3 regions of the Vibrio sp. M260118 genome follow, and region 2 is predicted to be linked to each of the others. Evidence: predicted binding sites of a transcription regulator. Region 2 holds the regulator's gene; each other region holds the start of a gene.
The links. The regulator CRP, encoded in region 2, controls carbon source genes, mostly activating them, when cyclic AMP is high. The targets are predictions, from matches to a motif close to TGTGANNNNNNTCACA.

Region 1: a site for CRP is predicted at 7,589-7,604, ahead of udp (uridine phosphorylase). Genes of this name have one in related genera too.
Region 3: a site for CRP is predicted at 1,864-1,879, ahead of deoD (purine-nucleoside phosphorylase). Genes of this name have one in related genera too.

What each region holds. Positions count from the first base shown of each region.
Region 1 is NZ_JATABG010000020.1:3,715-13,399, reverse strand. It holds gene QTO00_RS02690 (AsmA family protein) at 1-1,342, opposite strand, end outside; gene udk (uridine kinase) at 1,499-2,140, opposite strand; gene apbC (iron-sulfur cluster carrier protein ApbC) at 2,366-3,439, opposite strand; gene metG (methionine--tRNA ligase) at 3,595-5,655, shown strand; gene QTO00_RS02670 (hypothetical protein) at 5,858-6,673, shown strand; gene udp (uridine phosphorylase) at 6,725-7,483, opposite strand; gene QTO00_RS02660 (zinc/cadmium/mercury/lead-transporting ATPase) at 7,739-9,685, opposite strand, start outside.
Region 2 is NZ_JATABG010000002.1:3,307-12,991, forward strand. It holds gene QTO00_RS00235 (aminodeoxychorismate/anthranilate synthase component II) at 1-27, shown strand, start outside; gene QTO00_RS00240 (aspartate aminotransferase family protein) at 421-1,635, shown strand; gene astA (arginine N-succinyltransferase) at 1,861-2,880, shown strand; gene astD (succinylglutamate-semialdehyde dehydrogenase) at 2,906-4,363, shown strand; gene QTO00_RS00255 (DUF1338 domain-containing protein) at 4,533-5,324, shown strand; gene crp (cAMP-activated global transcriptional regulator CRP) at 5,472-6,104, opposite strand; gene QTO00_RS00265 (phosphoribulokinase) at 6,346-7,215, opposite strand; gene QTO00_RS00270 (YheU family protein) at 7,344-7,556, opposite strand; gene QTO00_RS00275 (hydrolase) at 7,593-8,570, opposite strand; gene QTO00_RS00280 (TIGR02444 family protein) at 8,594-9,073, opposite strand; gene QTO00_RS00285 (ABC transporter ATP-binding protein) at 9,070-9,685, opposite strand, start outside.
Region 3 is NZ_JATABG010000201.1:340-5,896, forward strand. It holds partial or broken gene QTO00_RS12515 (lactate dehydrogenase) at 1-987, opposite strand, end outside; gene deoD (purine-nucleoside phosphorylase) at 1,048-1,758, opposite strand; gene QTO00_RS12525 (YbgA family protein) at 2,111-3,064, shown strand; gene QTO00_RS12530 (MerR family transcriptional regulator) at 3,054-3,842, shown strand; gene phrB (deoxyribodipyrimidine photo-lyase) at 3,852-5,273, shown strand; partial or broken gene QTO00_RS12540 (L,D-transpeptidase family protein) at 5,274-5,557, shown strand, end outside.

The sequences.
Region 1 (9,685 bases), on a different contig from region 2:
CTTTGAACTTGTCGATGGTGATCTCGCCTTTCACATCCAACGTTTTCAGCGCAGAGAGATCAGGTTCCACTTCTTGAGCAGGTTTCTGTGGCGAAGTTTGTGCAGGCTTTTGCTGCGGTGCCTCTGAAGCAGGGGCTGTGTCAGAAGGCGCTTGCGCCGGAGCCGCTTTGCCCAATCCTAAAAACTCGTCCAAATCGATATTCGGGCTATGCAAAGCAAATCGAACCTTAGGAATATCGCCTAACGTCACATCAGCTTTACCATCAAATGCCAATGCATTCGCAGTTAACTTTTCGAGCACAAAACTTAGGTGGCTCTTAGTCAGGTCAAACGACAAATCAGATGCCATATCTACCTTCATGGGTGACTGAGGAAGCGAGTCACCTTTGAATGTGGCATCTAGCATCATTTTGTTCATCAGCACATTACTGATCGCTTGATCAACCAATAACGAAGCTGAGCCTTTCATGTCAATGTTTAACCCAGCCGCGTTACCCACCACTGCATACGTTAAAGCATTGGCTTTATCAAACTCAAATGTTTCTAAACCGATTTTTGCACTATCGATCTGGGTTGCAGGATCGCTAAAGGTCGCGTCTAAATTAATGTTGCGAAGTGCATACTCTTTAAAGCCTTTAGCTAGCTTGAACTCAACATCACCTTTAGCCGTAAATCTCTGCTGATTCGCTTCACCTTTGGCAGCAAAATCCGCCTTAGTCCAAGTATCAATCGCAAACTGAGAAAGGTTTAACGAAACGTCATAGAGCTTAGTAAAGGATCCTGCTTGTTTATCTTGAATGTCTACCGACGCATTGGAAATCGTTACACCTGCCAAGTTAATCGACCAAGCAGAAGCGGTATCAGTTGTTTGTTCTGCTGCCGGCTCTGAAACTTGCGAAGCAGACTCTGACGCAGCTGGCGCTGTAGCTTGCTCTGCTTGCGCGGACTGTGCTTGAGTCAAGGCATCAATGTTTTTAGTTCCGTCTGGCAACGTCTCTAGTGAGAAAGCTGCACCATCCAAAGTGATATTGCCGATCTCTAACTGTTGACTGAACAGAGGCATTACAGAGACATCAATACCTACCGTATCAACTTTGAACATATTCATCTGTTCAAAACCCTGAGGGTTACGTAGCTGAGTTTGGCCGAGCTCAAAACCAATCGACGGGAAAAATTGCCAGCTGATATCACCATCAATCACAAGCTCGAGCCCAGTATGCGTTTTGGCTTGCTCTACGATAAGAGGTTTAAATTGATTAGGGTTAACTAAGGTAACCAGTGCAATCAGAGCACCGACAATAACAACCACTGGGATTGCTACGATTAGAAGCAGTTTCTTCATCAGCATTATCCTTGCTTAGTGAGCACGCCTTTAGATATAAGGGTCAGCTCCAAGTATAAATGAACAGTTAATTTTTTATGAGAGCCATAAAAAGAAAGTGGCACTAAAAGTGCCACTTATCTTAGAAAAAATAAAGTCTTAAGCGTCTTTTCAACGTTAAGATTTCAGAAGTTTTGCAATGTGGGCTTTCAATACATCAATCGCGATACGATTTTTACCACCACGTGGAACAATAATGTCTGCATACTGCTTCGATGGCTCGATAAACTGCATAAACATTGGACGAACCGTCTCTTGGTACTGTTTAAGTACTGAATCCATAGTACGGCCACGCTCTTCTACGTCACGCTTAACACGGCGTAGTAAACAAATATCAAGCGGTGTGTCCATAAACACAGTCGCGTGCATCAAGTCACGTAGGCGGGGATCAGTAAGGAGCAAGATACCTTCAAGAATAATCACCTTCTTCGGCGTCATTGAGGTCGTATTCTCTGTGCGGGTGTGGTCAGTGTAGCTGTACTCAGGCACTTCTACTGCTTGTCCCTTAACTAACTGCTCTAGATGGTCGCACAGAAGATCGTGGTCCAGTGCGCTTGGGTGGTCATAATTGGTTTTTACACGCTCATCCATACTTAGATGGCCTTGATCGTTGTAGTAGCAATCTTCCGTAATCACACCAATTTGATGATCGCCCACTTTTTCACGAAGTTCGTTGTAAATAGTGCTCGCGATTAAACTTTTTCCAGAAGCAGACGCGCCAGCAATACCTACAATGACGCATTGATTATTATCAGACATTATTCTTGCACCCGATGATTTAGATTGGTGTCATATGCTAATACTAGCAGTGCTCATCGAGGTGAGCTCTGCGTATTAGTATAAATTTAGATAAACCGCCTGATTATAGGGAGTTCAGTCACTGGTTGCTAGTCAGGATTAGCGCGGATCGGCTAAATGGAATAAAAGATTTCAGCGCAAACGATTACATTGAATAAGCGCTCTTATTGCAGTGCAATTAAGTGTTTATTCAACCATGGTAAACATGATCGAATCCGGCTTAGTTTTGCCAAACCAATAGAGTCGTGAGCTCACTGCTTCAGCCAAAGCGAGGTATTGTTTGCCATGCTCAGAATCCGGTCTTGCCGCGACAGTTGGCGTGCCGTTATCAATGTCTTCTCGCATTTGAATATGCAGTGGGATTTGAGCCAATAGATCTAGGCCATACTCACTGGCCATTTTCTCTGCGCCACCAGCACCAAAGATGTGTTCCTTCTCTCCACAGTGGCTACAAATGTGGTAACTCATATTTTCCACCACACCCACAACAGGAACGTCTACTTTGCTGAACATTGCCGCCCCTTTACGCGCATCAGCCAATGCCAGGTCTTGCGGTGTAGTCACAATAACAGCGCCTGTTACCGGAACTTGTTGAGCCAGAGTCAGTTGAATATCACCCGTACCTGGAGGCATATCAATCACTAAATAATCAAGATCTGGCCATTCCGTCTCATTTAATAGCTGTGCAAGTGCTTTAGCCGCCATAGGTCCACGCCAAATAGCCGCTTCATCTTTCGATACTAAATAACCGATTGAGTGGGTATAAATACCGTGCGCAGCGATGGGTTGCATCCACTTATTGTCACGAACTTCTGGCTGCGCATTCATCTGACCTAACATCAGTGGCACCGAAGGACCATAAATATCGGCATCAAGTAGCCCGACTTTTGCCCCGGACTTAGCAAGAGCCAAAGCCAAATTCACTGAGGTTGTCGACTTACCTACGCCACCTTTTGCCGAGGTCACCGCTATGACGTTTTTTACGCCTTTAACGGTAGCCGCAACATGAGTCTCTAAAGACTTAGTCGCAACCGACACATCGTAAGAGAATGAAGCAACTTCTCCACTCTCTTGAGCAGTTTGAATCCAAGCCGTTAGATCATTAACTAACCCATTGGCTGCGAATGGAATTTCGATTTTAAAGCTGCTTGACTCTACAGAAACAATGTTCGCCGTCGAAGCCCAATCAGGGGCTAGGCTAGCGTGTTCAAATTGGTTCAACCAATCACAGAAATCTTGCTTTGAAGTGAACTGACGCATAGGTCCTCCTTATGCATCTAATCGTAACACTCCCCTCGCCTAGACTGAACCCTGAAAAAACTGGGGGTTTCCCATATTGGAAGCCTTGGAGTCATTGGTGGGATAAGGTAGTATTACTCTCTATTTTTTATACACCTAAGAAGCGATTATTAAGTATGGCAAACGATCCAAGAAAACTACTGGTCACTTGTGCCCTTCCGTACGCTAACGGTTCGATTCACCTAGGTCATATGCTTGAGCACATCCAAGCTGACATCTGGGTTCGCTACCAACGCCTACGTGGCAACACTGTAAACTTCATCTGTGCTGACGATGCTCACGGCACGCCAATCATGCTAAAAGCACAACAGATGGGTATTACGCCAGAAGAGATGATCGCTGCTGTAAGTGAAGAGCACCAAAAAGACTTCGCTGGCTTCGATATTAGCTTCGACAACTACCACAGCACTCACTCAGAAGAGAACCGTGAGCTAGCTTCGCACATCTACCTTGAGCTGAAAAAGAATGGCTTTATCTCTAGCCGCACGATTTCTCAGCTGTTCGATCCTGAGAAAGAGATGTTCCTACCGGACCGTTTCGTAAAAGGTACTTGTCCTAAGTGTAAGTCAGAAGACCAATACGGTGATAACTGTGACAACTGTGGTGAGACTTACAGCCCAACAGAACTGATTGATCCTAAATCAGCGGTATCTGGCGCAACTCCAATTATGAAAGATTCTGAGCACTTCTTCTTCGATTTGCCTCAGTTTGAAAGCATGCTGCAAGAGTGGACACGCTCTGGCTCACTTCAAGCTGAAACGGCAAACAAGATGCAAGAGTGGTTTGAATCAGGTCTACAACAGTGGGATATCTCTCGTGATGCCCCTTACTTTGGCTTCGAAATCCCAGGTGAAAAAGACAAGTTCTTCTACGTTTGGCTAGATGCACCTATCGGCTACATGGGTTCATTCAAAAACCTATGTGACAAGCGTGACGACCTAAACTTCGATGAGTACTGGAAAAAAGACAGCACTACTGAGCTGTACCACTTCATTGGTAAAGACATTGTTTACTTCCACTCGCTATTCTGGCCTGCAATGCTAGAAGGCTCTGGCTTCCGTAAACCAAACAATGTATTCGTTCACGGCTACGTTACGGTAAACGGCGCTAAGATGTCTAAGTCGAAAGGCACCTTCATCAAGGCGGCAACTTATCTAGATCACCTAGATCCAGAATGCCTACGTTACTACTACGCAGCGAAACTAAACAGCCGTATTGATGACCTAGACCTTAACCTTGAAGATTTCACTCAGCGCGTGAATGCTGACGTTGTAAACAAGATTGTTAACCTAGCCTCTCGTAACGCTGGTTTCATCACTAAGCGTTTTGAAGGCAAGCTATCTGCTGAGTTCGCTGAACCTGAGCTATACAGTGAGTTTGCAGCTGCCGCCGATCGCATTGCAGAGCTGTACGAAGCACGTGAGTTTGGCCGCGCTATCCGTGAGATCACTGCGCTGGCAGATAAGGCAAACCAATACGTTGATGAGAAAGCACCGTGGGTTGTCGCAAAAGAAGAAGGTAAAGATCAAGAGCTACAAGATATCTGTTCTGTTGGTATCAACCTATTCCGCGTTCTGATGACTTACCTGAAACCAGTCATGCCAGAGCTTGCTGCACGCACAGAAGCGTTCTTGAATCAACAACTGACCTGGGAAGGCATTGCAGCGCCACTAACTGGCCACGAAATTACTAAGTTCAAAGCGCTGTTCAACCGCATCGATCCTAAGAAGGTAGAGGCTATGGTTGAAGCTTCGAAAGAAGATGCGGCGGCAGAAGTTGCAGCAAAAGAGAAAGCTGAAGCTGAAAAGAACAAGGCAAGCCAAACTGAGCTAGACAAAGACCCAATTGCTGATGAGATTGAATTTGACGCTTTCGCAGCCGTTGATATGCGTATCGCGCGTATTATCTCTTGTGAAGAAGTGCCAAAAGCCAACAAACTGCTTAAGTTCCAACTGGATATTGGCGGTGAAACGCGCCAAGTATTCTCAGGCATTAAGTCTGCGTACAAACCTGAAGAGCTAGAAGGCAAGCTAACAGTGATGGTAGCAAACCTTAAGCCGCGTAAGATGAAGTTTGGTATGTCTGAAGGCATGATCCTAGCCGCAGGCCCTGGTGGCAGTGACCTGTGGATTCTAGAACCACACGAAGGCGCACAGCCTGGCATGCGCGTGATGTAAATAACATTGCAATAATCGAAAGCCCTGCTGAAATCAGCGGGGCTTTTTTTGTGCGCTAATTCACGCTTTCAGTGCTAACTTGCACCATCCTGGATCACTCGCAACTCTAATAAATATATAAGCAATTGAAATTTAATGACTTATTTTCTGGCATCAAACCTGCTCTACTACTTTATAGGTAAGCCATAACAAGGAGTTGGTTATGTTTGTGCTCATTTCATTAATTATTTCATGTGCCGTACTGGTGGCGCTATTCTACTTTTCAAAAAAACGCCACACAGGCCTAGAGCGTAAGTTTGAAATACTTGTTCTACTGCGCCAACTTATTCTGCTTAGCCGACAGCACAGAGCCATTACTCATCAAGCATTAACGAGCCATCACTTTGACGTGCATCAAAGTCAATTAGAGGAAATCTACGATTCAATGATGGATCGCTCAAACGAGCTCATCGCTCAGGCACAGTTCGAAAACAAACCTATGTACCGTATTCTGCAGCTTAAACTAAAGAAACTGCATAAAGAGTGGGAACATAGAACGATTGCTCGTAACCAGGTTATTCATGGCAAAACCATTAGACACTGTATGTTCTTGATGGATGAAATTGCTATTGCATGGTTAATAGAGTCTGGTCGTGAAGAGATCAGCGACGAATACCATATGAACTGGCAACAAGTGCTCGATAGCATGGAAGGGTTAACACAGTTAAGAATCTCTATCCAAGATCTTCACTACCCTGAAGGTATGTTACGAGTAAAGTATTATTGTGATAAGACGCGACGTAAACTAAACCAGTTGTCATTGATTAGCCCATTGTCTGTTGCATCGCCCCTGAGTTCTAAAGCCATGCATGCATTAACTGAAATTAATGCCAGCGAAGAGATAGAAATGACCAGTGAAGAGCTCTATCAGCTAACCACCGACATTTCGCTGATCATTTCTCAAGTCTATGATCAAATGTTATCAGATATGACAGAGAGCTTATATCAGCCACTACCGAAGATGGCATTTAGCGGATAAAAAAACAGCCACCGAACTGGTGGCTGTTTTCATTCACAACTAATCTAGCAGTTAAAGCATCTTGCGTGCAGCTTCAACCACGACTTTAATAGAACGAGCTTCTGTCTCTTTCAACGTTGAGTGATCAGGAATCTCTTTCTGAGTACGGTTGATAATAACACCTGCTACACAACCCGCTTTTAGGCCAGAACTTGCACACATAGTGAGTAGCGTTGCTGACTCCATTTCGAAGTTAAGCACGCCCATGTCTTGCCACTCTTGCATAGAGCCTTGGAAACGCTTAACAACGCGGCCAGAGAAAGTATCGTAACGCTCTTGACCTGGGTAAAAAGTATCACTTGAAGCAGTAACCCCCATATGCACAGTAGCACCAGACTCTTCCACTGCTGCTTTCATTGCAGTCGCAACTTCAAAATCCGCTACTGCTGGAAACTCCATAGGAGCGAAGTGTAGACTTGCACCATCTAGACGAACTGAGCCCATTGACACGATCATGTCACCCACGTTTACATGTGGTTGAATTGCGCCTGTTGTACCTACACGAAGGAAAGTACGAACGCCAAGTTGCGCTAGTTCTTCCACAGCAATTGAAGTTGAAGGACCACCGATACCAGTTGAACAAACTACAACAGGCTTGCCTTCAAGCTCTGCGCGGTAAAGCGTATATTCACGGTGACTTGCTAGGAAAACCGGATTTTCCATCTCTTCGGCAATTTTTTGTACGCGTGCTGGGTCACCAGGAATAATCGCCAGTGTAGCGCCAGCAAGATCAGATTCAGTAACACCAAGGTGGAATACAGCTTGAGACATAGGGGGCTCCTTTTGTGGCGCAGTCTGTCAGTAGATTGTTGACAAGTACGCTCTATAAATTCATCGGGTACAAGAGTTACTCTAACCAACTCACCACAACTTTGAAGTGACACAACTCACAACTATAAGCGCAACAAGAAATGAAATTGCACATAAAAACGGTTTACATCACACTTCGTAGTGAGAATAAACAGTAGTTGCATAAAAAACAGCCCCTACATCAACAAAGCAGAGGCAAACTAATTCAAATCGAAATTAAGCGCGCTTAGGCTTAAATTTTAACAATCTTAAGGCATTCAGAGTGACGATTGCCGTTGCACCACTGTCGGCTAATACCGCCACCCAAAGACCAGTAATGCCTAATAAGCTTGTCACCAAGAACACTCCCTTTAACCCAAGTGCCAAAGCAATGTTCTGGTGAATATTACTCAGTGTCGCACGTGATAGCTCGATCATGCTCGCTAACTCAAGCAGACGGTCATGAGTAATGGCAGCATCGGCTGCTTCCAACGCAACATCAGTACCTCCACCCATGGCAATACCAATACTGGACGCCTTCATCGCTGGCGCATCATTGATCCCATCGCCAACCATCGCTACGTTACCGTTAGCTGAAAGCTGTTCAACGTAACTCACCTTGTCTTGTGGCAGCAGGCTTGCCTTATAATCAATGCCAATCTTAGAGCTCATGGCTGCCGCGCTACGTGGGTTGTCTCCGGTCAGCATTATCGAGTGAATACCTAACGATTGGAGTGCAGCTACCGCTTGGGCTGAGTCTTCACGTAGAGTATCTTGCCAAGCGATTAAACCCATGATGCTTTGCTGAGACTCTATCGCGACCACGACAGTCTTGCCCTCTCCCTCAAGTTGTTCGATGTGATCAACTAAGGAAGCCGGTAACGTCACCTCAACTTTGCTTGGCGCGCATACCTGATACTCAACACCAGATACCACACCACGAACACCGCTGCCCACCAAAGCTTGTTTGTCCTGAGCCTCAACGATTTCAACATTCAGCTGCTTGGCTTTGTTAACTAACGAGACGGCTAATGGGTGGCTTGAGCCCACTTCAATTGCAGCAATCTTTGCCAGTAGTGCCTGCTCAGTCCAACCATCTAAGGCAACAATATCAGTGACTTCCGGTTTACCTTTGGTCAAGGTTCCAGTCTTGTCAAAGGCAATGGTCTCTATTCGACCCAACTGTTCCAACGCAGCGCCACCTTTGATAAGCGCCCCTCTGCGCGCTGCGGCAGCCAAGCCAGAAGTAATCGCGGCAGGCGTAGAGATCACCAATGCACAAGGGCAAGCGATAAGAAGCAGAGCCAAACCACGATAGATCCAAGTTTCCCACGGCTGAGCAAACAGAAGCGGTGGCGTAATGATCACCAGTAAAGCAACTAGCATCATCAATGGGGTATACCAACGGCTGAATCGATCTAGGAACCGCTCCAACGGTGCTTTGCGCGACTCTGCTTCTTCAATCAGACGTAAGATTCGATCAATGGCGTTCTCGCCCTGCTTTGAGGTAATGGTAAACCGCACAACTTTATCGACTACAACGGCACCTGCCATTACAGAGTCACCTTGATAACGTTCAACAGGGATCGACTCGCCAGTAAGCGCACTTTCATCAAAGCTTGCAGCTTCTTCGAGCAACTGACCGTCAGCAGGTAGTCGTGCGCCGGGAGAGACTTCAATCACATCACCGGGATGTAACTCACTGACTGAAACTTCAACTCTTTGACCATCAACGATCTTAATCGCATTTTCCGGAACTAACTCCATCAAGGCTTGAACACCACTACGAGCACGAGATGCAGCAAATGCTTCTAAACGCTCACCTATCAAGAACAGCAATAACACCATTGCTGCCTCTACAGTTTCTCCCAGATACAGTGCACCAAGAGCAGCGACACTCATTAAGGTTTCGATGGCAAAAGGGGTGCCTGAGCGAGCGAGGCTAATCGCTTTTTTACCAATTGGATATAAGCCTGCTAGACAGGTAATCACAAACATCCATTCACTAATTTCAGGAAGTACTGGTTTAATTGCAGCGGCAATCGCCATAGCAGACGCAATAGCAATAATCTGCGCATTCTGCTGCAACACTGACTTCCACCCAGTGGATACTTGTTTTGCAGACTTTGAATTAGGACTGGTAAAAGTGAACCCGGTATCTAGAATCGTTTGTTCCACGAGTTG
Region 2 (9,685 bases):
AACTTTTTGGCTCGCAAACCTCTTTAAAACACCTTAAGTCTGTTTCGCTAAATCCGGACTTAGATCACTATTTTTAACATTTCCTTCATAAATGACCGTGTGGATATTATTTGAAAAAGTATGCGCAGGGTTGGTCTTGCCTACGTTAAAAGCCTTATCCGAACTATGATTAACCGTAGCTTATTTCTGTTATTAGAAAATATTGCTTCATAAAAGTTGTGGTGTGATGCATAAATAATCATAGGTGATGACTATTAGACTCTTTGGTAGCGACTAAAAAGAATAAATCACTATTGAATTGGTTAATTAAATGTAAATACAATGCCGTGAATGCTTACTAGCAAAACAATATCTTATTTCATTGACTAGAAGTAAGGACACCATATTCGCTATGCATGCGGTATCGAGAGGGAATGTGCAATGACTGTAGAAAATAACGTAGAACGCAGCGTGTTTGATGAGGTAATGGTACCTTGTTATAACCCAATGGAAATGATTCCAGTAAAAGGGCAAGGCGCGCGTGTTTGGGATCAGCAAGGTAGTGAATACATCGACTTTGCTGGTGGTATCGCGGTTAGCTGTTTAGGTCATTGTCACCCAGCTATGGTCAACGCTCTAACTGAGCAGGGGCAAAAGATCTGGCACCTAAGTAATGTAATGACCAATGAACCAGCACTTCGTTTGGCTAAAAAGCTAACTGAAGTGAGTTTTGCCGAGAAGGTCTTCTTCGCCAATTCAGGTGCGGAGGCAAACGAAGCAGCACTGAAACTGGCGCGTCGTTACGCAGCTGATAAGTTTGGCCCTGAAAAATCTGAAATTATCGCATTTAAGCAAGGTTTCCACGGACGCACCTTCTTTACGGTTACGGTTGGTGGACAAGAAGCTTATTCAGATGGTTTTGGTCCTAAGCCTGGTGATGTGACTCACCTTCCATACAATGATGTTGAAGCTTTGCGCGAGCATATTTCAGATCGCACCTGTGCCATCATGATGGAGCCGCTACAAGGCGAGGGTGGCATCATCTCTCCAACCGATGAGTTTGTTCAAACGGTTCGTGAACTGTGTGACAAGCACAATGCACTGCTGATTTTCGATGAAGTACAGACGGGTAATGGCCGTACTGGTCACTTCTACGCATACCAAGGTCTGGGCATTACTCCCGACATTCTAAGTACCGCTAAATCTCTTGGTGGTGGTTTCCCTATCGGTGCAATGCTAACCACTACTGAGCTGTCTAAGCACCTAAAAGTGGGTACTCATGGCTCGACTTACGGCGGTAACCCACTCGCGTGTGCGGTGGCTGAAGCCGTAGTTGATGTTGTGAGTGCACCAGAAACATTGGCTGGCGTCGCAGAGCGCGAAGACCTATTCCGAGAAGGTTTAGCTAAACTTAATGATAAGTACAACATGTTCGCGGAAGTTCGCGGCAAAGGTCTTCTTCTTGGCGCGGCACTCAATGACGAGTGGCAAGGCCGCGCACGTGACGTACTAGTCGCAGCGGGTAAAGAAGGTCTAATGGTTCTAGTGGCAGGCACAAACGTGGTTCGTTTCACACCATCACTAGTGATCAGCACAGAAGAAATCAAAGAAGGACTGGCGCGACTAGATAAAGCTCTAGCGACGTTAGTTAAATAACTAAAACACATCGGGAGCCTATTGTTTAATAGGCCCCAAATACCAGTGCTATTGGTCATCTGTTCAGATAATTGCGCAGGAAAAATCGCTTAGAACAAGGCGTAGCTTGCAGCGAGCTAGCGGGCCTAACTTCAAAAGCTACAACGCCGTTATCAGCGATTTTAACCAGCAAGAATGAACTGATGATCGATCGCATTGGTATCCCGCATCAGGAGGGAAGTATCGATGCTGGTTGTTCGCCCTATCGCAATGTCGGATTACGACGCGCTGCATACATGCGCAGTGGAGTCGGGTCACGGATTCACATCTCTACCGGTTAATGAAGAACTGTTAACCAATCGCATTACTCATTCAGAATATAGTTTCGCTAAACCGGATGTTAATGAACCGGGAGACGAAGGCTACTTAATGGTTGGTTTTGATAGCGAGACTGGCGAAGTTGCTGGTTGTACCGGTATCGAAGCATCGATTGGTTGGGATGTGCCATTCTACTCTTACCACATCAGCACCATAGTCCATTCGTCGGCTAAGTTAGGTGTTAATAATGTGGTTAAGCTGCTGACCTTTGGTAATAACTACACGGGTTGTAGCGAAATCTGTACCTTGTTCTTACGTCCGTCTTTCCGCCAAGGTTTGAATGGTCGCTTGATGTCGAAATGTCGTTTCTTGATGATGGCGGAGCACCCAGAGCGTTTTTCTAAGACGGTTTTTGCAGAGATGCGTGGTGTTTCGGATGCCGAGGGTAACTCCCCGTTCTGGCAGTGGCTACAAGAACACTTCTTCTCGATTGACTTCACTATGGCGGATTACCTAACGGGAATCGGCAAGAAGGGCTTTATCGCCGACCTGATGCCTAAGTTGCCTATCTACATCAACCTATTGAGCAAAGAAGCGCAAGCGGTCATAGGCCAGGTACATGAAAACACTAAGCCAGCATTACGTCTGTTGGAAAAAGAAGGCTTCACTTGCCGTAACTACGTCGACATCTTCGATGGTGGCCCGACTGTAGAGTGTGATGTGCGCAATATCGAGTCAGTTCGCCACTCATTCAGAGCAAAAGTGACCATTGCCGACCACTCAAGCTCACAAGATTACTTGATTTCAAACACCTCATTTGAAGATTTTCGTGCGACAGCGACGAAGGCCGCTTATGACCAAGCTTCAGAAACTGTGATTTTGCCGCCTGAAGCTGCGAATGCGCTAAAAGTAAATGAAGGCGAATTCGTTCGCATGTTGGCTCAGTAGAGCTTTGTATTAGAAGGAATTAGCTATGACACATTGGATTGCTGGTGAATGGGTCGCAGGTCAAGGTGAGTCGATGAACTCGCAAAGCCCATACAACAATGAAGTTATCTGGCAAGGCGACAGCGCAACACCGCAGCAAGTTGAGCAAGCGGTATCAGCAGCGCGTAGTGCATTTGTCGGCTGGAAGAAGATGAGCTTTGCTGAGCGTGAAGCGATTGTCCTCGCTTTTGCTGAAAAGGTAAAAGAAAACAGCGAGCAAATCGCAGAGATCATCGCTAAAGAGACAGGCAAGCCAATTTGGGAAACGCGTACGGAAGCGGCAGCAATGGCAGGTAAAATAGCGATATCAATCCGTGCTTACCACGACCGTACTGGAGAAGCGCAGCGTGAAGCGGCTGGAAACCAAATTGTACTGCGTCATCGCCCGTTAGGTGTAATGGCGGTGTTTGGCCCATATAACTTCCCCGGGCATCTACCAAACGGCCATATTGTTCCTGCGCTACTTGCGGGTAACACGGTTGTGTTTAAGCCTTCAGAGCAAACACCATTGACCGGTGAGTTTGCGATGAAACTGTGGGATCAAGTTGGTTTACCAAAAGGGGTGATTAACTTAGTTCAGGGCGCTAAGGAAACAGGCATTGCGCTGGCAGATTCGAAAGGCTTAGATGGCGTGCTATTCACGGGCAGTGCGAACACAGGTCATATTCTGCATAAGCAGTTTGCTGGTCAACCGGGCAAAATGCTCGCGTTAGAGATGGGTGGTAACAACCCAATGGTGATCTCGGAAAACTATGGCGAAGTTGACGCCACTGTTTATACCATCATCCAATCTGCGTTTATCAGTGCCGGTCAACGCTGTACTTGTGCACGTCGTTTGTATGTTCCTGTCGGTGACAAAGGTGACTTACTGGTGAACAAGCTTGTTGAAGCGACTAATAAGATTCGTGTTGATCAGCCATTTGCTGAGCCGGCGCCATTTATGGGCCCTCAGATCTCTAAAGCAGCCGCTGATTTTATCCTTGCAGCACAAGCGAATCTGCAACAGCTAGGTGGTGAGAGTTTAGTTGAAGCTAAAGCAGGGGAGGCGGCATTTGTCACTCCAGGCATTATAGATGTTACTGCAATTGCTGAGCTGCCAGATGAAGAGTACTTCGGCCCACTACTGCAAGTGGTTCGTTATCAAGGTTTAGAGAAAGCGGTAGAGCTAGCGAACGATACTCGTTTTGGTCTATCGGCTGGCTTAGTTTCTACTGATGACAGTGAGTGGGAATACTTTGTTGATCATATTCGTGCAGGTATCGTAAATCGCAATCGCCAATTAACAGGTGCGAGCGGTGATGCGCCATTCGGAGGACCAGGTGCATCAGGCAACTTACGCCCTAGCGCTTACTATGCAGCAGATTACTGTGCTTACCCTATGGCTTCGATGGAAGGGGGAGAGACCGTTCTTCCAGCAACCTTAAGCCCAGGAATAGAGATATAATTATAAGTAGATTTTAGGGTTTTCCCTTCTTGCCTCCCAGTGGAGGAGGCTTTAAACGTCACAGGTTGAAGGCTATCTACTCGATGTTTAAAAGCGTCAGGTTAGGTAGCCTCTCTTATAACAATAACAACAGAACTCACAACGTAAACAACCCCTACAAGGAGGCGTTATGACGCCAGATGTTCTATTCCAACAGTTATGGAATGACTATATTCATCGCTTATGTCCCTCTGCAGAAAAAGTGCATCAACTGCTGCAAGAAGATGAGGCGCTGATCAACGACCATATCGCTCTGCGTACTTTCAATGTTGAGCCTCTAGGCATTGCGACTTTAGCGCAACCCTTTTTAGATGTTGGTTACAAGCCATGTGGTGACTATCTGTTTGAGAGTAAGAACCTAGTGGCAAAACACTATGAGCATCCAGACCCTAAACAGCCGAAAGTATTCATCAGTGAACTCAAAGTTGAAGAGTGTTCAGAGCGCCTTCAAGCCATCGTTGCTAAGCTTGTCGAGCAATTGGACACCAGTAGGCTAAAAGGTCATGAGTTCTTGTATGGCGGGCGTTTGTGGCAGCTAAGCTATGCTGATTTCCAGTCGTTAGCTAAAGAGAGCGAGTATGCCTCTTGGCTTGCTGCTCATGGTTATGGAGCGAATCACTTTACGGTTAGCGTTAACCAATTAAATGCCTTCGATGAAGTGAAAGGAGTGAATGACCACTTGCGTCAATCGGGCTTTACCATCAATGAGTTTGGTGGCGAAGTGAAAGGCTCTCCAGAGGTACTGTTAGAGCAATCTTCGACAATGGCGGATAAAGTTTCAGTAGACTTCATAGAGGGTACCCAGACTATTCCTGGCGGCTTCTACGAGTTTGCTAAGCGCTACCCAATGAGTAACGGCGAGCTCTACCCTGGCTTTGTTGCTGCTTCGGCGGATAAGATCTTTGAGAGTACTAACGGCTAATAGTTCCTAGTTTCTAGTTCCTAGATATTGAGTAATCCAATCGCTAAAACAACAAAAAGCCACCCGACTTACATTGGGTGGCTTTTAAATCATATTCGTAGTGTTTTTTACTCTAGCAACTAGGCACTAAACACTAGTCACTGATATTTAACGCGTGCCGTATACTACGATTGTTTTACCGTGTGCAGAAATCAGGTTCTGCTCTTCTAGCATTTTCAAGATACGACCCACTGTTTCACGAGAACAGCCAACGATTTGACCGATTTCTTGACGAGTAATCTTGATCTGCATGCCATCTGGGTGAGTCATCGCGTCAGGTTGCTTCGCCAGGTTCAGTAGCGTTTGAGCAATACGACCAGTCACGTCTAGGAATGCAAGGTCACCTACCTTTTGGCTAGTCACTTGTAGGCGACTTGCCATTTGCGCAGACAGACGCATTAGGATGTCTGGGTTTACTTGAATTAGCTGACGGAATTTCTTGAATGAGATCTCTGCTACTTCACAAGGAGATTTAGCACGAACCCATGCTGTACGTTCTTGGTCTTCTTCGAATAGACCAAGCTCACCAATAAAGTCACCTTGGTTTAGGTAAGAAAGAATCATCTCCTTACCTTCTTCATCTTTGATAAGAACCGCAACAGAGCCTTTAACGATGTAGTACAACGTTTCAGCTTTTTCGCCCGCGTGAATCAGCGTGCTTTTTGAAGGGTACTTATGAATATGACAGTGTGAAAGAAACCATTCTAATGTAGGGTCGGTTTGAGGTTTACCTAGAACCATAATATCTCACTTCCTCTGCAGGGTACGCTTGTCACTTTCCATGTTTTGCCAAGCAATAAACAAGGCTTACTAGGATAAGAGCACTTTACAAATGCTGCAAGCCAACTTGTGTTTCGGTAAGAAATAGTATCCTTTTTCGGAAACGATTTCTTGATTTTAATCGGGTCGGAGCCGGGTTTTACTACGCAAAACTGTGCACATGATCACGGTATGAAAAGTAATCGTGTTTTAACTACGAGTGCTAGCCGATCTTTCCTGTTTCGATGAGTTGTTGAAGGATAGGTCGGACGATTAATTCCATCGCAAAACTCATCTTTCCTCCCGGCACAACTATGGTGTTATGGCGTGACATAAACGAGCCATCTATCATCGCGAGCAGGTACGGGTAATCGACATTCTTAATGCCTCTTAGACGAATGACGACAAAGCTCTCATCTAAGCTCGGGATGCCTTTGGCATTAAGCGGGTTGGAGGTATCCACTGTCGGGACACGCTGAAAGTTGATATGGGTGCGCGAAAACTGTGGCGTAATGTAGTTAAGGTAGTCATCCATCGAGCGGACAATGGAGTCCATGACGGCCTCACGGGAATGACCTCGGTCTCGGGTATCGCGAACAAACTTTTGAATCCACTCTAAGTTGACGATAGGAACCATGCCAATCAGAAAGTCGACATGCTGTGATACGTTGACATCACCATCAACCACACCACCATGCAGTCCTTCATAAAAAAGTACATCTGAGTTTTCTGGTAGATCTTGCCATGGCGTGAAGGTGCCCGGCATTTGGTTATATGGGACCGCCTCATCAAAGGTGTGTAGGTAGCGGCGGATCTGCCCGATACCTTCCTGACCATACTTACGGAAGAACTCTTCTAAACCGTTAAAATCATTCGCCTGGGGACCAAAATAGCTGATATGGCGGCCTTGTTCGCGAGCTTTACGGATTTCCACATCCATTTCAGGGCGAGTGAAACGGTGAAAGCTGTCCCCCTCAACCCAAGCGGGTTTGACGTTCATCATGTTGAACATCTTACGGAACGCTTCTGATGTGGTTGTAGTTCCGGCACCGGAAGAACCAGTGACCGCAATAATAGGGTGTTTTGCTGACATGACAAACCTTGTCTGTGTGATTTATTCCTTTAAACGAAAGCCACTATAGCACGCTTTGGTTACCTAACACTGTATGCAGTTCTATATCCATAAGCGAAGTCTAGTTTTGACCGAAGTACGTTGAGCGGTTAGAACTTTTGCTTGAGCTGGATGTCGACGGTTTCGTGCAGTTCGGAAAACACCACTACGGCTTCACCTGATTCGAGTTGTGCGCGGATTTGGTCGACTTTATCTTGCAAAGATACTTCGACGGCTCCGTAATCAGTCCCTTCACGTAGAACAAATTCGCGAATTAGATTGTCTAGGGTGTCTGGCTCAATTTGTTGCCATGGAACGATCATAAATACCTCTTCATTTTACGATGCAGACGTGAATAGTTAGGCCGAAGTTGCCAAGCTTTGATAGTAAGCAGGCAGTGACTCTTCGAGCCAGAACCTTGGTTTAAGTGCACTGCCAGTAACGAAGCCAACGTGACCTCCTTGCTCAAACAACCGGTAGTCAATGTTGTCGGGCAAGACATATTTTGGAATCACTGCCTCGGTCATAAATGGGTCATCTTTAGCATGAATGATCTGCGTGGGTAGCGAGATCTCTTTAAGGCGATGGATCCCAGAGCAGCGTTGATAGTAGTCGTCTGCGTCTTTAAATCCGTGCAGTGGGGCAGTAATCAGATCGTCAAACTCATACAATTTGGTGACTCGCTTAATATTCTGGTAGCTCAGGCCTAGCTCTCCCTTTAGAAGGTGGTGTTTTTGCAGCGCGGTCTTTTTCAGTGAAGAGAGCAGGTAGTTCTTATATAGCTTAGAGAAGCCTTGCTCGATACGTTGCGAACACGCAGAGAGATCGAGCGGCGCGGAAACTACGGTCGCGGCTTCAAGCAGCGGCTCTTGTTGATATTGGGCTAAATAGTTGGCCAGCATGTTGCCACCGAGTGAAATACCTACTGCGACCTTGGCCTGTTGCGGGAATTGAGAATTAAGCTGTTCTAGGAAGAAACGTGCATCTTCGACTTCACCGGAATGATACGCACGCGCCAACTTATTCGGTTTACCACTACAGCCGCGAAAATGCATCATTACAGACAGCCAACCTTGCTTGGCAAAGGCATTCATCAACCCATTAGCGTAGGGGCTGTAAAAACAACCTTCTAGGCCATGAAATAGAACAAAGATAGGTTTGCTTTGAGCTGATTTATCTTCAGGGTTTTGACTCCAAGCTATATCAAGAAAATCACCGTCAGGCGTATTCAGCGTTTGCCAAACTGGCTCAAACAACGCCTTTTTGCGAATAAAGCGCGGAGCTAAGGTTTGTAAGTGCGGGTTAGCGAGTCCTTTAGCGGCAACAAAATGAGTCATAACGATCCTGAGTTGTGACGGGATTATAGGTTGGCAATATCTTTGATAGGTTCAGCGAAAACAGCATAAAGCTGCTCGCCACCTAGCTGACGACAGTAACGCAAGGTGAGAGGTTCAGCGTGGTTTACCTCTAGTTCAATATTGTTGATGCAATCAACAAGATCAGACTGCTGCTGCTTCTCGAGTTGCAGCTCAAATTGGAGTGACTCGCGATAGAGGGTATCAGGCAGGTTATTCTTAAACTTGCGCCTTAGCTCTCGGTAGCTATGGAGTAATGCTTCTGAGCGACCAAGACACTCTTCTACCTTATGCCAGTCTTGCTCTTGAAAACTCACCTGCTGCTCATCAAGCCATTTGAGCAGCAGCAGTAGGTTTACGTTACCTTTGAAATGGTTTTGTAAATGTAGACACGCCTCTTTGACTTCTCGCACACTGTAGTACTGCAAGCTAAATTGCCATAAGCGCTCTAGTGTTAAAGAAATAGTGACGTGCTTTGAACTCATTGGCTGTTGAACTCCTGTTCCATACTCTCTAGCTCTTCCTGTAGAGCCATCCATTCCATTTCCACATCTTCAAGCTCACTTTTACTGTTGGCCTGAATCGCTAGCACTTCGTTAAGTTTAGCTTTATTTTCGGCTTCATAAAGTGAGTTGTCTGATAATTGAGCTTCTGCTTCCGCAAGCTTAGCGCCCAACTTATCCATTTTCTCTTCAAGTTTTGTCAGGTTCTTGCGAATTGGTGCGGTTAGTTTACGGAACTCCGCTTCACGACGCTTCTGCTCTTTTTTCGCCGCAGCACTGTTTTCGGTGCTTTTCTCCGGTTGTTGAGCTTGCGCCTCTTTTCGCTCGGCCTTTTGTTGTTCGGTCAGCCACTTGTAGTAATCATTTAAGTCACCATCAAATGGCGCCACTTGGCGATCGTGAACCAGGTATAAGTCATCCGTGGTGGCACGCAGTAAGTAGCGGTCGTGGGAAACAATCACCATTGCACCTTCGAAGGTTTGCAGTGCCATGGTCAGCGCTTGACGCATATCCAGGTCAAGGTGGTTGGTTGGTTCGTCGAGTAGTAGCAGGTTAGGCTTTTGCCATACGACCAAAGCCAAGACTAAACGCGCT
Region 3 (5,557 bases), on a different contig from region 2:
TGAAACTTGCCGATCGTCTTTACACATATCGAGCACGTGTAGGAAATGAGCATAGGACGTGTATGGTGGACGGATTAACGCACCTTTCGACGGATAATTGAATACCGTTAGGTTGCCCATCGGATCTTCGACGTTGCCCCTTGCGAGTATAGTCTGGTACTTTTCGTCGATTCGCTCTCTCAATATAGGAGAAGGAGGAGGAACAGGAAGATTTGCTTCAGATGAGTGATCATGAGAGACAAATCGAGCTGGGAATTGGTACGGATTGTGATCCACGGAGCCAATAGGCTCTTCATCAGAGGAGTAATTGACGTGCTGGCAGAGGATATAACCACTATGGGCTTCACCCGTCGCCATCCACAGCACCCCGTTGTTGCTTTTCGGTTGAAGAGGTACATAGTAAGACGCCAGTTGATAGCTTTCAGCGTGATTAACCCAACGGGCATCGAACATGGCTAACTTACGGCGGCATCGACTGGCAATATGGTCAAGGTGGTCATAAAACGTCTTTGGGTTGATTTCTAGCTTGCGGCAAATCTCGCGCACCGAATAGCCCATAAAAAGCAGACCAAGGAGGTTTTCTTGAAAATGGAGTTTTTTGTTTGCTCCAGACCATTTGTCGACAAAGGTCGATTGACAACATTTACAGCGATAACGTTGACGGTCGCCACTGTAGCCAAAAGCATGGTAGAGGTGTTTATGGGTATGGACCGAAAGGCCAAAGTTTTCGCACTCGTCGTTTCGACAAGCAGGCAGCCCATCACTATGAAGTTGACGTAGGCGATGAAGCTCGTTAAGGACTTCTTGGTTGTTAAGTAAGGGGGGGAAAGCGCCACATTCACGGCAAACCATCGCAGGTCGCTTAGGGTTCGCATGCTGCACAACGTAACGATGTGCATCACTCAATCCAAAGTTGTCACACGCCAATGTTTTACAAAAGTTGAGCTGTAACCCGTTCGCTTCCTTTGGCAGTTGGCCGGCTGTCACTATCTCCCCCTCGGGATTATTCTGGCCACCAAACTAGGTTCGGTGGCGAAAGGAATGAAACTAGATGTTGATAGCAGTTTCTAATGCCACTTTCATCATGTCGTTGAACGACTTTTGACGCTCTTCAGAGCTGAGTTTTTCACCACGGATGATGTGGTCTGACACTGTAAGGATAGTCAGAGCCTTAGCGCCAAGATCTGCTGCTACGCCGTAGATACCTGCGGCTTCCATATCAACACCTAAGATGCCAAGTTTTTCCATCTTCTCGAAGATGTCAGCTTCTGGTGTGTAGAACAGGTCAGCAGAGAATACGTTGCCCACTTTAACAGGTACTTCTTGAGCACGTGCTTGTTTAACTGACTCTTCTAAAAGGCCAAAGTCAGCAATTGCTGCGAAATCGTGATTGTTGAAACGAATGCGGTTTACTTTAGAGTCTGTAGAAGCACCCATACCGATAACTACGTCCATTAGTTTCACGTCATCACGTACTGCACCACAGCTACCTACACGGATTACATTTTTCACACCGTATTCTGCGATTAGCTCGTGAACATAGATACAGCATGAAGGGATGCCCATACCGTGACCCATTACAGACACTTTCTTACCTTTGTAAGTACCTGTGTAGCCGAACATGTTACGAACGTCACATACTTGCTTCACATCGTCTAGGAACGTTTCTGCGATGTATTTTGCGCGTAGTGGGTCGCCTGGCATTAAAACCGTTTCAGCGAAATCACCTGGTTGTGCGTTAATGTGTGGGGTTGCCATAGTTATTACTCCAAAAAATATTAGTAATATGAACTGCTGATTACTAATTATGTTGATTTTGAAAAATCGCTTGAGCCAATACTAGCTATTACAGCGCATAGACCATGAGAAGTATGTCACAAAAGGGGGCGGTTTGGTGCATTAATTGTCTGTTGATAACTAATTGTGTTGAAAGTGAATGGGCAATCGATTCGTAAAAACGTTTGCTTCGTGAGTGAACCAAAAAAGGCTTTGCTACGTACTCCTATATCAAATTGTACAAATTAAATTTTCGTACAGGATTTCGAGATTGTGCTATAAAAAGTTATACAAGAAGTGTTTTTGTATAGCCTTAATAAAAAGGGAGCTCACCATGGATCAGCAGCCAATTAAAATCGGAATTAGCGCTTGTGTGTTAGGCGAGCGCGTTCGCTTTGACTCAGGACATAAGATTAGTAAGTTCGTCACCAAAGAGTTGACGCCCTACTTCGAATTTATGCCAATCTGCCCAGAAGTGGGTTCAGGAATGCCAGTTCCCCGTCCTACCATTCGCTTAATGTCTAACGAAGACAGAATTGCGTTGGTTGAAACCAAAGATCCCACTAAAGAGCACACGCAAAAGGTTGTTGACTATTCAAAGCAGAAAGTGGCGTCTTTAGAAAAAGAGCAGCTATGTGGTTACATCGTTTGTGCCAAGTCGCCAACATGCGGCATGGAGCGAGTAAAAGTGTACAAAAAGAACAGTGCTGAGAACGTAGGCGTTGGCCTCTATACCAATGAACTAATGAAAGCCATGCCTTGGCTACCGGTTGAAGAGGATGGTCGACTCAATGATCCGGTGCTTAAAGAGAACTTTATTACTCGCGTTTATACACTGAGAGATTTTTATGACTCGATGGGCGACGAGCCTACTCGCGGCAAAATCGTTGCGTTTCATTCTCGTTACAAACTGACGCTAATGGCTCACCATCCAGCCTCCTATAAAGAGTTGGGTAAGTTGGTGGCGAATGTAAAAGATTACGACATCAATGAGTTTTACCAGTTGTATCGTGAAGGTCTGATGGCCGCAATTGCAAATCGTGCCAGTAGAAAAAACAACACTAACGTGTTGATGCATCTACAAGGCTATTTTAAGCGTGAGCTTAGCCGCTCACAGAAGAAAGAGTTAAGACAAGTGATCGAAGATTACCGCGTGGGAGTGCTTCCTCTACTCGCACCACTGACACTGATCAAACACTATTTAGCAACGCATCCAGATGCTTACCTTGAGGATCAAGCGTTTCTACAACCGCACCCACAGGAGTTACGTTTACGTTATGGGTTATGAGAAAAGGCTGTATGCCATTCGTGAAGTGTCTGAGATAACGGGCATTAAGCCTGTTACGTTGCGCGCATGGCAAAGGCGTTACAACTTAGTTCAGCCTCAGAGAACCGAGAAAGGTCACAGGCTTTATACCGACGAGCATATTGCTCTCATAGGCGATATTCAGGGTTGGCTCAGCAAAGGTGTGCCGATTGGTAAGGTAAAAGAGCTACTGGCGTCTGACGAACCGAGCAAAAACCAAGGCGAGTACACCATTACTCAGCTTGATGAAGTCAATGACTTCCTACAAGCGCTCGCTGATCTTAACAGTGGCAAAGCGGAGTCTATTCTCTCTACGGTACTTAAAGAGTATCCCCTGGAAGTCGTAGAAAAACAGTTTATTCAGCCTGCTGAGAAGGCTTTATCTGTAGTTCGGTTTGGTCTCCGTACGCTGCAAAAAGGCATGATGGACTCGATCATAGTGACACGTATCAACTCAATAATTGATGCTGAAAGTAAAACCGCTCGAAAAGGGAAGTGTCTGTTCATCAACTGCGATACGCATAATGATGTCACTGCTCGCTTATGGGCACTGAAGCTTGCGGAGTCGGGGATGAATCTAGTGATAGTCAACGGCATAGAAGATCTTACTGGATTAGTAGAGCATCAGGGCTTAAGTGCTTATACCTCGGTGGCAATCAACAGCTCGCGTCCAATGAGTGCTAGCCAAATGGTTGCCATTGACAAAATAAAGGCGTCGTTTTCTGGGCAAGTACTGCTATCAAATTCAATCGAAGAGTAAGGATTCGTTGTGAAACTAGTTTGGCTACGCCGAGATTTACGTGTCGAGGACAATACTGCCTTAACGAAAGCCTGTGAGAGTGGAGAACCAGTGGTTGCTTTATACATAGCAACGCCAGAAACTTGGACAGAACACTCACTCGCTCCAATGCAGGCAGATCTTATTTACAGAAGGTTATTTGAGCTACAAAGTGATCTGCACAGCAACAATATTCCTCTTTATTACGCAGAGGTAGAGACATTTAGATCTGCGGCTCAGCTTGTGGCGAAGGTTGCTGAACGAGAAGCGGCTAGCGGCGTTTTCATCAACAAAGAGTATGAGCTCAATGAACAAAATCGAGATGCTTTTTTAGCAGAACAACTTACTGAAGCAGGTATAGAGTGCCACCAGTTCGATGATAAATGCGCGCTCAAGCCGGGAAGTGTATTCAACAAGCAAGGTGAGTACTTCAAGGTCTTTACACCCTTTAAGCGTGCTTATTTAGAAAAACTCTACCGCCACCCTCTTAATGTGTCCCAAATTCAGCCATTAGAAGTAGAAGCTGCCAAATTGGTTAATTTAGATCTCGTAAGTGAGCTCTCTCCGCAGTCAAACTTTGCTTATCCACGCGTATCAAGTGGGCGCTATCCGGTACAAACTAAGCAGGTAATCAAATCTTTGCGAGAGTTTGACCGGAGCAAAGTGGAGCAGTATCAGCAGCAACGCGACTTCCCTGCTATTGACGGCACCAGTGCCTTGTCTCCATACCTTGCCATAGGTGTGCTATCCGTTCGGCAGTGTTTAGCACGAGTGATGTACACTCAACCCTTACCTTTAACGGGTGGGCGAGAGGTGTGGCAAAGTGAGTTGATTTGGCGCGAGTTCTACCAGCATTTAAGCTATTTTGAACCTAAGCTTAGCAAAGGAGAAAGCTTTACTGATTGGGGGAACAACCTCATTTGGCGCAACTCTGAGCAGGCCATTTCCGCGTGGAAAAGCGGCAATACAGGTTATCCGATTGTTGATGCAGCGATGCGCCAGTTAAACCAGACGGGTTGGATGCACAACCGTTTGAGGATGATAGTGGCGAGTTTCCTCGTTAAAGATCTCCATGTGGATTGGCGCATTGGTGAGCAATACTTTATGTCTCGGCTTGTTGATGGTGACTACTCCGCCAATAATGGTGGCTGGCAGTGGTGCGCGTCAACGGGGTGTGATGGCCAGCCCTACTTTCGTATCTTTAACCCAATTACGCAGGGAGAGAGGTTTGACGGTGAAGGAGAGTTTGTTCGTCGATGGGTACCTGAAATTCGTGAAGTGCCAAATAAGTATATTCATCAACCTTGGAAGTGGGTTGAGAGTGATCGCTTGGCATATCCTAAGCCGATAGTTGATCACAAGACCGAAAGAGAGATAACCTTAAGTCTCTATAAACAAGCCAAGGAAGTATAAATGGTGCGTACGGTTCTTGCATTAATGTGTTTTTTCAGTGCTCCGCTGCTCGCTGCCACTTATGAGTTGCCTGTCGAAGGCAGTAGTATTGTCGGTCGAACTCAGTTCCATCAGGTTCAAGAGGGCGAGACGTTGGCAAACATAGCTAAGCATTACGACGTTGGTTTTTTATCGTTAATGGCGGCCAACAAAGGTATTGACCCATTCCTGCCTAAAGTCGATTACGTACTGACTATACCAACGCAGATTATCCTGCCCAATGTTGAGCGCAAAGGTATTGTGAT